DNA from 3 places in the Solibacillus sp. FSL K6-4121 genome. Region 2 is predicted to be linked to each of the others. Evidence: a T-box and tRNA genes for the amino acid it is inferred to sense, from the RefSeq annotation. Region 2 holds a T-box; the other regions hold tRNA genes.
What was found. The T-box of region 2 lies ahead of leuS (leucine--tRNA ligase). A T-box ahead of a tRNA ligase gene usually reads a tRNA of that ligase, here a tRNA-Leu.

Region 1 (5,549 bases), on a different contig from region 2:
GTAGAATGAACCGGCGAGTTACGATTACGTGCGAGGTTAAGTTGAGAAGACGGAGCCGCAGCGAAAGCGAGTCTGAATAGGGCGAATTAGTACGTGGTCGTAGACCCGAAACCAGGTGATCTACCCATGTCCAGGGTGAAGGTGAGGTAACACTCACTGGAGGCCCGAACCCACGCACGTTGAAAAGTGCGGGGATGAGGTGTGGGTAGCGGAGAAATTCCAATCGAACCTGGAGATAGCTGGTTCTCTCCGAAATAGCTTTAGGGCTAGCCTCGTGATTGAGAATACCGGAGGTAGAGCACTGTTTGGACTAGGGGGGCATCTCGCTTTACCGAATTCAGACAAACTCCGAATGCCGGATATTTATACACGGGAGTCAGACTGCGAGTGATAAGATCCGTAGTCAAGAGGGAAACAGCCCAGACCACCAGCTAAGGTCCCCAAGTAATCGTTAAGTGGAAAAGGATGTGGCGTTGCTTAGACAACCAGGATGTTGGCTTAGAAGCAGCCATCATTTAAAGAGTGCGTAATAGCTCACTGGTCGAGTGACGCTGCGCCGAAAATGTATCGGGGCTAAACGATTCACCGAAGCTGTGGATGCATACTTTGAGTATGCGTGGTAGGAGAGCGTTCTAATAGCGTTGAAGTCAGACCGGAAGGACTGGTGGAGCGATTAGAAGTGAGAATGCCGGTATGAGTAGCGAAACATGGGTGAGAATCCCATGCACCGTATGACTAAGGTTTCCTGAGGAAGGCTCGTCCGCTCAGGGTTAGTCGGGACCTAAGCCGAGGCCGATAGGCGTAGGCGATGGACAACAGGTTGATATTCCTGTACCACCTCCTCACCGTTTGAGAAATGGGGGGACGCAGTAGGATAGGGTAAGCACGCCGTTGGTTGCGCGTGTTCAAGCAGTAAGGCGTGTATGTAGGCAAATCCGCATACTATAACGTTGAGCTGTGATGACGAGCTCTTTAGAGCGAAGTTCCTGATTTCACACTGCCAAGAAAAGCCTCTATCGAGGTGAGAGGTGCCCGTACCGCAAACCGACACAGGTAGTCGAGGAGAGAATCCTAAGGTGTGCGAGAGAACTCTCGTTAAGGAACTCGGCAAAATGACCCCGTAACTTCGGGAGAAGGGGTGCTTCTTTGGGTGCATAGCCTAGAGAAGCCGCAGTGAATAGGCCCAGGCGACTGTTTAGCAAAAACACAGGTCTCTGCAAAACCGTAAGGTGACGTATAGGGGCTGACGCCTGCCCGGTGCTGGAAGGTTAAGAGGAGCGGTTAGCGCAAGCGAAGCTGTGAATTGAAGCCCCAGTAAACGGCGGCCGTAACTATAACGGTCCTAAGGTAGCGAAATTCCTTGTCGGGTAAGTTCCGACCCGCACGAAAGGCGTAACGATCTGGGCACTGTCTCAACGAGAGACTCGGTGAAATTATAGTACCTGTGAAGATGCAGGTTACCCGCGACAGGACGGAAAGACCCCGTGGAGCTTTACTGTAGCCTGATATTGAATTTTGGTACAACTTGTACAGGATAGGTAGGAGCCAGAGATCCCGGAGCGCCAGCTTCGGAGGAGGCGTCGGTGGGATACTACCCTGGTTGTATTGAACTTCTAACCCATGCCCCTTAGCGGGGTAGGAGACAGTGTCAGGCGGACAGTTTGACTGGGGCGGTCGCCTCCTAAAGAGTAACGGAGGCGCCCAAAGGTTCCCTCAGAATGGTTGGAAATCATTCGAAGAGTGTAAAGGCATAAGGGAGCTTGACTGCGAGACCTACAAGTCGAGCAGGGTCGAAAGACGGGCTTAGTGATCCGGTGGTTCCGCATGGAAGGGCCATCGCTCAACGGATAAAAGCTACCCCGGGGATAACAGGCTTATCTCCCCCAAGAGTCCACATCGACGGGGAGGTTTGGCACCTCGATGTCGGCTCATCGCATCCTGGGGCTGTAGTCGGTCCCAAGGGTTGGGCTGTTCGCCCATTAAAGCGGTACGCGAGCTGGGTTCAGAACGTCGTGAGACAGTTCGGTCCCTATCCGTCGTGGGCGTAGGAAATTTGAGAGGAGCTGTCCTTAGTACGAGAGGACCGGGATGGACACACCGCTGGTGTACCAGTTGTCTTGCCAAAGGCATCGCTGGGTAGCTATGTGTGGACGGGATAAGTGCTGAAAGCATCTAAGCATGAAGCCCCCCTCAAGATGAGATTTCCCATTACGCAAGTAAGTAAGACCCCTGAAAGACGATCAGGTAGATAGGTTCGAGGTGGAAGTGCGGTGACGCATGTAGCTGACGAATACTAATCGGTCGAGGACTTAACCACATTTTATTGCACAATTCAATGAAACGTTTATCCAGTTTTGAAAGAACGATAAATTATAAAAAATGCTTGACCTTCGAGTAAAGTATGATATAATGAATCTTGTCTTTTTAAAAAAATAGTCTAGTGATGATGGCAAAGAGGTCACACCCGTTCCCATACCGAACACGGAAGTTAAGCTCTTTAGCGCCGATGGTAGTTGGGGGCTTCCCCCTGTGAGAGTAGGACGTCGCTAGGCTTTTATACCCAGGAGGATTAGCTCAGCTGGGAGAGCACCTGCCTTACAAGCAGGGGGTCGGCGGTTCGAGCCCGTCATCCTCCACCATTTCTAAATGCCGGTGTAGCTCAGTTGGTAGAGCAACTGACTTGTAATCAGTAGGTCGAGGGTTCGACTCCTTTCGCCGGCACCATTTAGAGAGCCATTAGCTCAGTTGGTAGAGCATCTGACTTTTAATCAGAGGGTCGAAGGTTCGAGTCCTTCATGGCTCACCAGTTTTATATTGTCTGCTGCGGGTGTGGCGGAATTGGCAGACGCACTAGACTTAGGATCTAGCGCCGCAAGGCGTGGGGGTTCGACTCCCTTCACCCGCACCATTTTAATTTTATATACTGTCAGAGTAAAAAATATCTTATGCATTTTGCGGAAGTAGTTCAGTGGTAGAACACCACCTTGCCAAGGTGGGGGTCGCGAGTTCGAACCTCGTCTTCCGCTCCAAAAATGCCGGGGTGGCGGAACTGGCAGACGCACAGGACTTAAAATCCTGCGGTGAGTGATCACCGTGCCGGTTCGATTCCGGCCCTCGGCACCATCTTTACTTTATATTTTGCGCCCGTAGCTCAATTGGATAGAGCGTCTGACTACGGATCAGAAGGTTGTGGGTTCGACTCCTGCCGGGCGCGCCATATTTCGGAATGTAGCTCAGCTTGGTAGAGCACTTGGTTTGGGACCAAGGGGTCGTAGGTTCGAATCCTGTCATTCCGACCATTATTTAGGGGCCTTAGCTCAGCTGGGAGAGCGCCTGCCTTGCACGCAGGAGGTCAGCGGTTCGATCCCGCTAGGCTCCACCATGAACCTTGAAAACTGAACAAGCAACGTTAATGAAACAAGCTTCTTAAATGAAGCAAACAATAGATTTCAACTTTTAATTAAGTTGAATCGCTAGCAGAGCAAATGAGCTTTCAAACTACTTTTATGGAGAGTTTGATCCTGGCTCAGGACGAACGCTGGCGGCGTGCCTAATACATGCAAGTCGAGCGGATGATGAGAGAAGCTTGCTTCTCTCTGATTTAGCGGCGGACGGGTGAGTAACACGTGGGTAACCTACCTTATAGATTGGGATAACTCCGGGAAACCGGGGCTAATACCGAATAATACTTTTAAACACATGTTTGAAAGTTGAAAGACGGTTTCGGCTGTCACTATAAGATGGACCCGCGGCGCATTAGCTAGTTGGTGAGGTAACGGCTCACCAAGGCAACGATGCGTAGCCGACCTGAGAGGGTGATCGGCCACACTGGGACTGAGACACGGCCCAGACTCCTACGGGAGGCAGCAGTAGGGAATCTTCCACAATGGACGAAAGTCTGATGGAGCAACGCCGCGTGAGTGAAGAAGGATTTCGGTTCGTAAAACTCTGTTGCAAGGGAAGAACAAGTAGCGTAGTAACTGGCGCTACCTTGACGGTACCTTGTTAGAAAGCCACGGCTAACTACGTGCCAGCAGCCGCGGTAATACGTAGGTGGCAAGCGTTGTCCGGAATTATTGGGCGTAAAGCGCGCGCAGGTGGTTCCTTAAGTCTGATGTGAAAGCCCCCGGCTCAACCGGGGAGGGTCATTGGAAACTGGGGAACTTGAGTGCAGAAGAGGATAGTGGAATTCCAAGTGTAGCGGTGAAATGCGTAGAGATTTGGAGGAACACCAGTGGCGAAGGCGACTGTCTGGTCTGTAACTGACACTGAGGCGCGAAAGCGTGGGGAGCAAACAGGATTAGATACCCTGGTAGTCCACGCCGTAAACGATGAGTGCTAAGTGTTGGGGGGTTTCCGCCCCTCAGTGCTGCAGCTAACGCATTAAGCACTCCGCCTGGGGAGTACGGTCGCAAGACTGAAACTCAAAGGAATTGACGGGGGCCCGCACAAGCGGTGGAGCATGTGGTTTAATTCGAAGCAACGCGAAGAACCTTACCAGGTCTTGACATCCCGGTGACCACTATGGAGACATAGTTTCCCCTTCGGGGGCAACGGTGACAGGTGGTGCATGGTTGTCGTCAGCTCGTGTCGTGAGATGTTGGGTTAAGTCCCGCAACGAGCGCAACCCTTATTCTTAGTTGCCATCATTCAGTTGGGCACTCTAAGGAGACTGCCGGTGATAAACCGGAGGAAGGTGGGGATGACGTCAAATCATCATGCCCCTTATGACCTGGGCTACACACGTGCTACAATGGACGATACAAACGGTTGCCAACCCGCGAGGGGGAGCTAATCCGATAAAATCGTTCTCAGTTCGGATTGTAGGCTGCAACTCGCCTACATGAAGCCGGAATCGCTAGTAATCGCGGATCAGCATGCCGCGGTGAATACGTTCCCGGGCCTTGTACACACCGCCCGTCACACCACGAGAGTTTGTAACACCCGAAGTCGGTGAGGTAACCTTTATGGAGCCAGCCGCCGAAGGTGGGATAGATGATTGGGGTGAAGTCGTAACAAGGTAGCCGTATCGGAAGGTGCGGCTGGATCACCTCCTTTCTAAGGATTATTTCGGAATCATTCTCATGGAGAATGAAACATTAACGGTTGCTGTTCAGTTTTGAAGGTTTATGAATGAATTTTATAACTTCTAAGAGGGCCTATAGCTCAGCTGGTTAGAGCGCACGCCTGATAAGCGTGAGGTCGATGGTTCGAGTCCATTTAGGCCCACCATATAAATTCTTTATATACCTCTTAATAAAACATTGGGGCCTTAGCTCAGCTGGGAGAGCGCCTGCCTTGCACGCAGGAGGTCAGCGGTTCGATCCCGCTAGGCTCCACCAATTTTATTTTTTCGTTCTTTGAAAACTGGATAAAACGACATTGATAGCAATAAAACAAATTTCTATTTTATAGAAATGTAACAAGTCAAGCAATTGACGTGTAAACTTAAATCTTGGATTTTATCCAAGTGTTAACTTTTGGTTAAGTTAATAAGGGCGCACGGTGGATGCCTTGGCACTAGGAGTCGATGAAGGACGGCACTAACA
Region 2 (5,549 bases):
CATATAAGAAGGAAGATAAATAGAAAAAAGGAGCAGCCTAATAGGTTGCTTCTTTTTATATGTGAAAAACTTATTAAGTGAACAAATGATTATTTGTACTCTCTTTTTTTCGCGCAAAAATAAAGTTGTAATGCATCAAATTGTTCTGCTGAAAAATCCTTTTGTCCACGTATATATTTTTCATATAAATTGTAATAACAGATTGTTAAATATTCATCGTTATGATGGTTTTTGAAAGGTGTGTAGTGCTGGGAAACTGTAACCCCTGCAAAATAGCGCTCCATTTTATCAATAGTACGAACTGTAATATTACGTGCCTGCATTTCTTTCAGTACAATTTGTGTGTAAATAAACAAATCCTCTTTCGGGTAATCATATACATAATTAATTAATATATGGTTATCTTCCTTAGCGAAGATACTATTTAATTCCCGCCATTGGGCAAGTAATTGGCTTTTCGGGATAAATGGGATGAGCTCGGTGTGCCATAAACGCATAATATTCACCTCATTACTAGATAAAAAAGAGCTAAGAAAACTTAGCCCTCTTTCGGAAATTCTTTTACTTTTTCCAATGCTATAATAAATGGTGGGTCATTTTTTTGATTCATAAATTCATAGCGCAAAACATGTACATGCTTTTGAGGTAAATTACTGACAAATTCAATTACTTCGTTACGTTCATCTTTGCCGCCTTCATGTCCATAATATACAACTAATACAATAACTCCACCAATTTTCAATAATGTTAGAAGACTTTCGATTGCCTGAATTGTTGTATTAGGCCGGGTAATAATTTCATGATTACTGCCAGGCAGGTAGCCTAGATTAAAGATGGCTGCAGCAACAGGTTTATTTATATATTTGGCTACATTTTCATGCCCGTCCTTTAACACAATTGCCCGGTGCTCAAGTGCGTTGTCGAGTAGACGGTGTAGTGTGGCATCAACCGCTTCCTTTTGCACATCAAACGCATACACATAGCCATTGTCCCCTACAAGGTTTGCTAAAAAAAGTGTGTCATGTCCATTACCTGCTGTTGCGTCTACGGCAATTTCACCTTCTGAGACCGATTTTTTCAATAAAGTTTGAGCATATTGAATAACACGTTCTAATATCATTTTGCAATTTCCGCCTTATAGTACTTTCCTTGATACGAGCCACGTCTTTCCAACTCTGCATCGATTCCATTAAGTACTTCCCATTTGTTTACAGACCACATTGGACCAATCATTAAATCAATCGGACCATCGCCTGTTATACGGTGGACAATCATTTCAGGTGGAAGAATTTCAAGCTGATCTGCTACAAGCTGAACATATGCATCTTTTTCCATAAACTCCAGCATACCTTTTTCGTATTGTTTCACAAGAGGTGTCCCTTTTAAAAGATGGAGCAGATGGATTTTGATACCTTGTACATCTAGTTTAGCCACTTCACTTGCTGTTTCCATCATCATATCGTAATCCTCTAAAGGCAATCCGTTAATAATATGTGTTACGACACGTATGCCGTGCTTACGCAGTTTATTAAGACCCTCCACATATGTCGCATAATCATGTGCGCGGTTAATTAAGTTGGCTGTTTTTTCATGGACTGTCTGTAATCCTAGCTCTACCCATAAATAAGTGCGCTCATTTAATTCAGCCAAATATTCTACGACATCATCTGGCAGGCAATCGGGACGTGTTGCGATAGAAATACCCATTACTCCTTCACAGGCAAGTGCTGCTTCGAACTTCTCTTTTAATACTTCAAGTGGGGCATGTGTATTTGTGTACGCTTGGAAGTACGCCATCGTTAAGCCGTCTTTCCATTTGTTCTCCATTTTAGCTTTGATTTTTTCGAATTGTACAGGGATCGGATCTACTTTACTACCTGCAAAGTCACCTGAACCTGCAGCAGAACAAAACGTACAGCCACCAAAAGCGACCGTACCGTCACGGTTTGGGCAATCGAAGCCAGCATCTAATGCGACTTTATATACTTTCTTTCCAAATTCATTTCGTAAATAGCGATTCCATGTATAATAACGTTTCCCGTCGGAAGGGAAAGGAAAATTTGTTTCAGTCATTCGTTGTTCACTCCTCTAACGTATTATTCTAACATGGACAGAACCTAATAGAAAATTTTTTTCTTGTACATTTTTATGCGAAAGAATACACTTGTTATTTGAGCAAATGTTGAAGGAGGAAATTCAGTGCCGAAACAAGTCTGGTTTTTAATTATTGGCACATTCGTAAATACGGTCGGGAATTCATTTTTATGGCCTTTAAATAGTATCTATATTCATGATCATTTAGGAAAATCATTGACTACAGCGGGCATTGTTCTGATGCTCAATTCATTGGCGGGTGTTTTTGGGAATCTAGTAGGTGGATATTTATTCGATAGATTAGGTGGCTATAAAGCAATTTTGATAGGAGTAGTACTTAATTTATTTTCAATTTCGCTTCTCACTATTTGGCATGATTGGCCACAATACATTATATTTTTGGCGATGATGGGCTTTAGCGGGGGAATAGTGTATCCGGCTATTTACGCCATTGCAGGAAGTGCCTGGCCTGAGGGAGGACGCAGAGCCTTTAATGCGATTTTCTTGGCAAATAACGTTGGAGTTGCCATTGGACCAGCGTTAGCAGGATTAGTCGCGGATATAAAGTTTGATTATGTGTTTAGTGCGAATTTATTTTTCTATGCACTATTTTTCGTTCTTGTCATAACTACGTACAAGCGTTTTGATAACAATAGGATCACAACGAAGTCCTTATCGAGTGATGAAGGCAAACAAAGAAATAAAGCACCTATAATCGCTATAGGGATTTTAAGTATATCTCTCGTAGTATGTTGGTTAAGCTACTCACAGTGGAGTGCAACGATTTCTTCATATACGCAAGGATTGGGGATGAGCTTGTCCCAATATAGTTTGCTTTGGACAATCAATGGTTTTATGATAGTGGCGATCCAGCCAATTATTAAACCGCTTGTCACACGCTGGGAAAATAAAATAAAACATCAATTAACACTAGGTTTAGTACTTATGTCGATCTCATTTGGTGTCGTTTATTTTGCGCAGGATTTTAAAATGTTTGCAGCGGCTATGGTCATTTTAACATTCGGGGAAGTATTCTTTACACCGATTATCCCGATGATTGCCAACAAGCTGGCTCCACAAGGTCAAGAAGGCTTTTATCAAGGGCTAGTGAACAGTGCAACAACAATCGGGCGAATGATTGGACCTGTATTTGGTGGTTTAATGGTGGACTTATATGGCATGCAAATGCTCATGATGATTTTATCGATTCTTATAGTTTTGGCAATTATTCCATGTCTGCTATATGATCGTGTATTAAGAAAAGTATAATCATAAAACAGCTACTTGTACTTTTCTGTGGAATTAGTTAAAATGAATGAAATAATAATTTTGACTGTGATGAGGAATAGTAGATGGACTCACTTTATAGAGAGCCAGCGGATGGTGGAAGCTGGTAAGTGTCAAATTGAACTCGCCTCGGAGTTTGCTTTAGTGAAATGTTTAGTAGCTAAGGCCGTGTATTCGCGTTAAGAAATGAAGCTGAGTGCTGTGTCACTAATTTGGGTGGTACCGCGGGAGTAAAAATAACCTCTCGTCCCTTCTTATCATAAGATGGGACGGGATTTTTTTATTTTTTAAATATTCTGTTAAATCATGGATAATACGCCTACAATACATAAACCACAGCAAGAATGAGTTTAAAGGAGGAGTTATTGTGAGTTTTAATCATCAAGAGATTGAGAAAAAGTGGCAAGCGTTTTGGGATGAAAATAAAACATTCAAAACGGAAAATGAAGTGGATAAACCAAAATTTTATGCTTTGGATATGTTCCCATATCCATCGGGTGCCGGTCTACACGTAGGACACCCTGAGGGCTATACAGCGACAGATATTTTATCTCGTTTTAAACGTATGCAAGGCTATAATGTTCTTCATCCAATGGGATGGGATGCATTTGGTTTACCAGCAGAGCAATACGCATTAGACACGGGGAATGACCCTGCTGAATTTACGGCAAAAAACATTGAAACATTTAAACGTCAAATTAATGAACTAGGTTTCTCTTATGACTGGGACCGTGAAATTAATACAACAGATCCGTCTTATTACAAATGGACACAATGGATTTTCACAAAATTAGTGGAAATGGATTTAGCTTATGTTGATGAAGTTGCCGTGAACTGGTGTGAAGCTTTAGGTACAGTTCTTGCAAACGAAGAAGTAATCGACGGACTTTCTGAGCGCGGTGGTCACCCTGTAGTACGTCGTCCGATGCGACAATGGGTACTGCGCATTACGAAATACGCAGACCGTCTAGTTGATGATTTAGTCGATGTTGATTGGCCGGAATCGATTAAAGAAATGCAACGTAACTGGATTGGTCGTTCTGAAGGAGCTCAAGTGAAATTCACAGTGGCTGGTACAGACAAAGGATTCGAAGTATTTACTACACGCCCTGATACTTTATTCGGTGCTACTTATTGTGTATTGGCACCAGAACATAAACTAGTAGCTGAAATAACTACTCCAGAGCAACGTGCAACGGTAGAAGCATACTTAGAGAAAGTATCATTAAAATCTGACCTTGAGCGTACAGATTTAGCAAAAGAAAAAACAGGTGTATTCACTGGTGCATATGCAGTAAATCCAATCAACGGCAAAGAAGTGCCAATCTGGATTGCAGATTATGTATTGTCAACATACGGTACAGGTGCAATTATGGCTGTTCCAGCACATGATGAGCGTGACTACGAATTCGCAAAAGAGTTTAATTTAGAAATCGTCCAAGTACTTGAAGGTGGAGATATCGAAATCGAGGCCTTCGTCGGGGATGGTGCACATATTAACTCTGAATTCCTAAATGGCTTAAATAAAGAAGATGGCATTAAGGCAGCGATTGATTGGTTAGTAGAAAATGGCGTAGGGGAAAAGAAAATTACTTACCGTCTACGTGACTGGTTATTCAGCCGCCAACGTTATTGGGGCGAGCCAATCCCAGTAATTCACTGGGAAGATGGCACAATGACAACAATTCCTGTAGAAGAGCTGCCATTAGAATTACCAAAAACAACAAACATCCGTCCTTCAGGTACAGGAGAATCACCACTGGCAAATATTGAAGAATGGGTAAATGTAGTTGATCCTGTAACAGGTAAAAAAGGTCGTCGTGAAACGAATACAATGCCTCAATGGGCCGGTTCTTCATGGTACTTCTTACGCTATATCGATCCGAAAAACGATCAGGCACTTGCAGATCCTGAATTACTAAAGCGCTGGTTACCAGTTGATATTTATATCGGTGGTGCAGAGCATGCTGTACTTCACTTACTGTACGCGCGCTTCTGGCATAAAGTCCTTTACGATTTAGGTGTTGTGCATACGAAGGAACCATTCCAAAAATTATTCAACCAAGGGATGATTTTAGGTGAAGGTAACGAAAAGATGTCGAAATCAAAAGGGAACGTTGTAAACCCGGACGATATTATTGAGTCACATGGTGCAGATACATTACGTT
Region 3 (5,549 bases), on a different contig from region 2:
TTGAAGACGCATTGACAGGTGCGCGTGACATATTAGCGGAGCGATTTGCAGATGATGCTACAGTTCGCGAAAAACTACGTACTCTTTCTTGGCGAGAAGGAAAGCTCGTGACTATGTTGAAAAATGCGGATAAGGATGAGAAGCAAGTATTTGAAATGTATTATGAATATGAGGAACCTGTCCACCGAATGGCCCCGCACCGTACATTGGCGGTGAATCGTGGGGAGAAAGAAGAAGTATTAAGAGTTTCAATTGAAGTACCTGTAGATAAAGCCACTGCTCAAATGGAAAATCATTTTATTCCTAGAAACTTTATAGGCCCGTCTGTGAATGAAGTTAAATCAGCGATTACTGATAGCTATAAACGTTTAATTAAACCATCCATTGAGAACGAATTGCGGGCGGAACTTACTTCAAAAGCTGAGGCACAAGCAATTCACATTTTTTCGGAAAACTTGAGAAATCTATTATTGCAGCCTCCAATGCGCGGAAAAGTTGTTCTAGGTGTAGACCCTGCTTACCGTACAGGTTGTAAACTAGCGGTAGTTGATGAGACAGGGAAAATGATTGAAGTTGGGGTTATTTATCCGCATACAACATCAGATCCATCAAAAGCAAAAGAGGCTGTTAAAGCATTACTGAAAAAATATCCAATTAGTATTATTGCGATAGGGAACGGTACAGCATCTCGTGAAACAGAGCAATTTATTGCGGAGTTATTGAAAGAAACTGATGGGGATATTGCCTATGTTATTGTAAATGAAGCAGGGGCATCGGTGTATTCAGCATCGGAAGTGGCACGTGCGGAATTCCCGAATCTACAAGTAGAGCAACGTAGTGCCGTATCAATTGCACGCCGTTTACAGGATCCACTATCCGAGTTGGTGAAAATTGATCCGAAAGCTGTCGGTGTAGGTCAGTACCAGCATGATGTATCTCAAAAACAGCTAGCTGAATCATTGACGTTCATTGTAGAAACTGCAGTAAACCAAGTGGGGGTTGATGTGAATACGGCATCTGCATCACTTTTACAATATGTATCAGGGCTATCCAAAACAGTGGCTGAAAATATTGTAGCTATGCGAAGTGAAAATGGATCATTCTCTTCACGGACACAGCTTAAAAAGATACCGCGTTTAGGTGCCAAAACCTATGAGCAAGCAATTGGCTTTTTACGTATTTCAGAAGCAAAAAACCCATTGGATGCAACCGGCATTCACCCAGAGAGCTATAAATTGGCTGAAGCAATATTGGAGGCAGCGGGGGTAACAAAAAAAGATGTAGGTACGCAAAAGGCAGAAGAGGCTATTAATAAATTAAGTTTATCGACATTAAGTGAAACACTAAATGTCGGAGAAGTAACCTTGAAGGACATTATTGATACTTTAATAAAGCCAACCCGTGATCCTCGAGATGCATTTCCACAGCCTTTACTAAAAACGGATGTATTGCAGATGGATGATTTACAAGTAGGAATGGAATTGCAAGGAACTGTTCGAAATGTTGTGGATTTCGGAGCGTTTGTGGATATTGGTGTAAAACAAGACGGTCTAGTTCACATATCTAAATTGCAGAAGGGCCGGGTAAAGCATCCGTTAGATGTCGTATCATTAGGTGACATTGTGACGGTATGGGTAGAAAAGGTAGAAGCAAGTAAAGGGCGTATTTCATTAACGATGCTCTCACCGGAAAATCAACTAAACGTGTAAAGTAAATAAATATCAATTATAATAAAAAGCGCATAAATTAATATGTGCTTTTTTATTATGTGTGGGGAGGTAGCGTATGACAGATGAACAACTTCAAGAACTTGTAGAACAGTTATCTAATGAATATTTTAACCGACCTTTTGTTCATAAAGCGTATTTTAATAGTCGTTTAAAAACAACGGGTGGACGGTATTTATTAAGTAGTCATAATATAGAGCTCAATAAAAAGCTTTATGATCATTTCGGTTTACAAGAGCTCAAGGGGATTATCTTACATGAACTTTGCCATTATCATTTACATATTTTAGGAATGGGCTATAAGCATCGAGATGCGGATTTCCGAAATTTATTGAAAAAGGTCGGAGCGCCAAGATTTTGTTCTACAATAGAGCAGCCAAATAAACCTCTAAAGAAAAAGGCAATTCATATGTATAGTTGTGTAAATTGTGGGCAGATTTATAAAAGGAAAAAAAAGATGGATGTAAAAAAGTACTCTTGTAGCATTTGCCGAGGGAAAATTAAATTTTTGCGAAGTGAACTTTAACTTAATAAGATGTTTAGATAGTAGAAGATAAAGGAAAAGATTAATTGTGAGCTTTTCAGATGAATATGTTTTTTTGTATATATAATAGGAAATAAATTATTTTTAAAAAAAATTATTAAAAAGTGTTGACGAAACTTATTTCGATATCTATAATAGTAAAAGTCGACAAGATGATGTCGCTAAGAAGTTATTATTCCGAAGTAGCTCAGTTGGTAGAGCATCCGGCTGTTAACCGGCAGGTCGCAGGTTCGAGTCCTGCCTTCGGAGCCATTGTAGGCCCGTTGGTCAAGTGGTTAAGACACCGCCCTTTCACGGCGGTAACACGGGTTCGAATCCCGTACGGGTCACCACTTTTAATTTCATATTATAATTATAGTTTACTTATGGTCCCGTGGTGTAGCGGTTAACATGCCTGCCTGTCACGCAGGAGATCGCCGGTTCGATCCCGGTCGGGACCGCCATTTATTGGGGTATAGCCAAGCGGTAAGGCAACGGATTTTGATTCCGTCATGCCCTGGTTCGAATCCAGGTACCCCAGCCATTTTGGAGCCATTAGCTCAGTTGGTAGAGCATCTGACTTTTAATCAGAGGGTCGAAGGTTCGAGTCCTTCATGGCTCACCAGTTTTCATATTGACAAATTATTTTAAAGATGTATAATAATTAAAGTCGAATGAAGCGGTCGTGGCGGAATGGCAGACGCGCTAGGTTGAGGGCCTAGTGGGGGCAACCCCGTGGAGGTTCAAGTCCTCTCGGCCGCACCAAGTAACTTTTAACTTGCGCCCGTAGCTCAATTGGATAGAGCGTCTGACTACGGATCAGAAGGTTATGGGTTCGACTCCTGTCGGGCGCGCCAAAAAACATAAAATAATAAAATGCGGGTGTAGTTTAGTGGTAAAACCTCAGCCTTCCAAGCTGATGTTGTCGGTTCGATTCCGATCACCCGCTCCAGTTTTTTTAAAAAACTGTTGACATTCACAAAAGGATGTTGTATGATATAAAAGTTGTCGCTAACGACAATACAATGAACCTTGAAAACTGAACAAGCAACGTTAAGGAAACAAGCTTCTTAAATGAAGCAAACAATAGATTTTAACTTTTAATTAAGTTAAATCGCTAGCAAAGCAAATGAGCTTTCAAACTACTTTTATGGAGAGTTTGATCCTGGCTCAGGACGAACGCTGGCGGCGTGCCTAATACATGCAAGTCGAGCGGACGAATTTTTGGTGCTTGCACCGAATTTTCGTTAGCGGCGGACGGGTGAGTAACACGTGGGTAACCTACCTTGTAGATTGGGATAACTCCGGGAAACCGGGGCTAATACCGAATAATACTTTTAAACACATGTTTGGAAGTTGAAAGACGGTTTTGCTGTCACTATAAGATGGACCCGCGGCGCATTAGCTAGTTGGTGAGGTAACGGCTCACCAAGGCAACGATGCGTAGCCGACCTGAGAGGGTGATCGGCCACACTGGGACTGAGACACGGCCCAGACTCCTACGGGAGGCAGCAGTAGGGAATCTTCCACAATGGACGAAAGTCTGATGGAGCAACGCCGCGTGAGTGAAGAAGGATTTCGGTTCGTAAAACTCTGTTGCAAGGGAAGAACAAGTAGCGTAGTAACTGGCGCTACCTTGACGGTACCTTGTTAGAAAGCCACGGCTAACTACGTGCCAGCAGCCGCGGTAATACGTAGGTGGCAAGCGTTGTCCGGAATTATTGGGCGTAAAGCGCGCGCAGGTGGTTCCTTAAGTCTGATGTGAAAGCCCCCGGCTCAACCGGGGAGGGTCATTGGAAACTGGGGAACTTGAGTGCAGAAGAGGATAGTGGAATTCCAAGTGTAGCGGTGAAATGCGTAGAGATTTGGAGGAACACCAGTGGCGAAGGCGACTGTCTGGTCTGTAACTGACACTGAGGCGCGAAAGCGTGGGGAGCAAACAGGATTAGATACCCTGGTAGTCCACGCCGTAAACGATGAGTGCTAAGTGTTGGGGGGTTTCCGCCCCTCAGTGCTGCAGCTAACGCATTAAGCACTCCGCCTGGGGAGTACGGTCGCAAGACTGAAACTCAAAGGAATTGACGGGGGCCCGCACAAGCGGTGGAGCATGTGGTTTAATTCGAAGCAACGCGAAGAACCTTACCAGGTCTTGACATCCCGGTGACCACTATGGAGACATAGTTTCCCCTTCGGGGGCAACGGTGACAGGTGGTGCATGGTTGTCGTCAGCTCGTGTCGTGAGATGTTGGGTTAAGTCCCGCAACGAGCGCAACCCTTATTCTTAGTTGCCATCATTCAGTTGGGCACTCTAAGGAGACTGCCGGTGATAAACCGGAGGAAGGTGGGGATGACGTCAAATCATCATGCCCCTTATGACCTGGGCTACACACGTGCTACAATGGACGATACAAACGGTTGCCAACCCGCGAGGGGGAGCTAATCCGATAAAATCGTTCTCAGTTCGGATTGTAGGCTGCAACTCGCCTACATGAAGCCGGAATCGCTAGTAATCGCGGATCAGCATGCCGCGGTGAATACGTTCCCGGGCCTTGTACACACCGCCCGTCACACCACGAGAGTTTGTAACACCCGAAGTCGGTGAGGTAACCTTTATGGAGCCAGCCGCCGAAGGTGGGATAGATGATTGGGGTGAAGTCGTAACAAGGTAGCCGTATCGGAAGGTGCGGCTGGATCACCTCCTTTCTAAGGATTATTTCGGAATCATTCCCTCGGGGAATGAAACATTAACGTTTGCTGTTCAGTTTTGAAGGTTCATTCTTAATTGAATGGAATACTTCAAAACACTTGCTCCTGCGGTTACTCGTCGCAAATATGCGAAGAAGTAAGACAGGAAGCATATTCGTTCTTTGAAAACTGGATAAAACGACATTGAAAGCAATAAAACAAATTTCTATTTTATAGAAATGTAACAAGTCAAGCAATTGACGTGTAAACTTAAATCTTGGATTTTATCCAAGTGTTAACTTTTGGTTAAGTTAATAAGGGCGCACGGTGGATGCCTTGGCACTAGGAGTCGATGAAGGACGGCACTAACACCGATATGCCTCGGGGAGCTGTAAGTAAGCTTTGATCCGGGGATTTCCGAATGGGGGAACCCACTATCTTTAATCGGATAGTATCTACACGTGAATACATAGCGTGATGAGGACAGACGCAGGGAACTGAAACATCTAAGTACCTGCAGGAACAGAAAGAAAATTCGATTCCCTGAGTAGCGGCGAGCGAAACGGGAAGAGCCCAAACCAAAGAGCTTGCTCTTTGGGGTTGTAGGACACTCT

Region 1: it has a tRNA-Leu gene. The T-box ahead of leuS (leucine--tRNA ligase) is inferred to sense a tRNA for this amino acid. The anticodon was not compared.
Region 3: it has a tRNA-Leu gene. The T-box ahead of leuS (leucine--tRNA ligase) is inferred to sense a tRNA for this amino acid. The anticodon was not compared.

Annotation. Positions count from the first base shown of each region.
Region 1 covers NZ_JBBOCS010000001.1:967,939-973,487, forward strand. Annotated here, with positions in the region: rRNA gene MHH95_RS04910 (23S ribosomal RNA) at 1-2,317, shown strand, start outside; rRNA gene rrf (5S ribosomal RNA) at 2,437-2,552, shown strand; tRNA gene MHH95_RS04920 (tRNA-Val) at 2,564-2,639, shown strand; tRNA gene MHH95_RS04925 (tRNA-Thr) at 2,649-2,724, shown strand; tRNA gene MHH95_RS04930 (tRNA-Lys) at 2,731-2,806, shown strand; tRNA gene MHH95_RS04935 (tRNA-Leu) at 2,824-2,908, shown strand; tRNA gene MHH95_RS04940 (tRNA-Gly) at 2,955-3,029, shown strand; tRNA gene MHH95_RS04945 (tRNA-Leu) at 3,035-3,123, shown strand; tRNA gene MHH95_RS04950 (tRNA-Arg) at 3,141-3,217, shown strand; tRNA gene MHH95_RS04955 (tRNA-Pro) at 3,223-3,299, shown strand; tRNA gene MHH95_RS04960 (tRNA-Ala) at 3,307-3,382, shown strand; rRNA gene MHH95_RS04965 (16S ribosomal RNA) at 3,504-5,058, shown strand; tRNA gene MHH95_RS04970 (tRNA-Ile) at 5,156-5,232, shown strand; tRNA gene MHH95_RS04975 (tRNA-Ala) at 5,267-5,342, shown strand; rRNA gene MHH95_RS04980 (23S ribosomal RNA) at 5,483-5,549, shown strand, end outside.
Region 2 covers NZ_JBBOCS010000002.1:1,698,900-1,704,448, reverse strand. Annotated here, with positions in the region: gene MHH95_RS18245 (alanine/glycine:cation symporter family protein) at 1-23, shown strand, start outside; gene MHH95_RS18240 (pyrimidine dimer DNA glycosylase/endonuclease V) at 90-497, opposite strand; gene MHH95_RS18235 (tRNA (mnm(5)s(2)U34)-methyltransferase) at 539-1,120, opposite strand; gene MHH95_RS18230 (TIGR01212 family radical SAM protein) at 1,117-2,073, opposite strand; gene MHH95_RS18225 (MDR family MFS transporter) at 2,200-3,363, shown strand; T-box leader at 3,421-3,636, shown strand; gene leuS (leucine--tRNA ligase) at 3,749-5,549, shown strand, end outside.
Region 3 covers NZ_JBBOCS010000001.1:538,847-544,395, reverse strand. Annotated here, with positions in the region: gene MHH95_RS02780 (Tex family protein) at 1-1,709, shown strand, start outside; gene MHH95_RS02775 (SprT family protein) at 1,786-2,253, shown strand; tRNA gene MHH95_RS02770 (tRNA-Asn) at 2,448-2,523, shown strand; tRNA gene MHH95_RS02765 (tRNA-Glu) at 2,529-2,603, shown strand; tRNA gene MHH95_RS02760 (tRNA-Asp) at 2,639-2,714, shown strand; tRNA gene MHH95_RS02755 (tRNA-Gln) at 2,720-2,794, shown strand; tRNA gene MHH95_RS02750 (tRNA-Lys) at 2,800-2,875, shown strand; tRNA gene MHH95_RS02745 (tRNA-Leu) at 2,930-3,015, shown strand; tRNA gene MHH95_RS02740 (tRNA-Arg) at 3,031-3,107, shown strand; tRNA gene MHH95_RS02735 (tRNA-Gly) at 3,129-3,202, shown strand; rRNA gene MHH95_RS02730 (16S ribosomal RNA) at 3,398-4,953, shown strand; rRNA gene MHH95_RS02725 (23S ribosomal RNA) at 5,240-5,549, shown strand, end outside.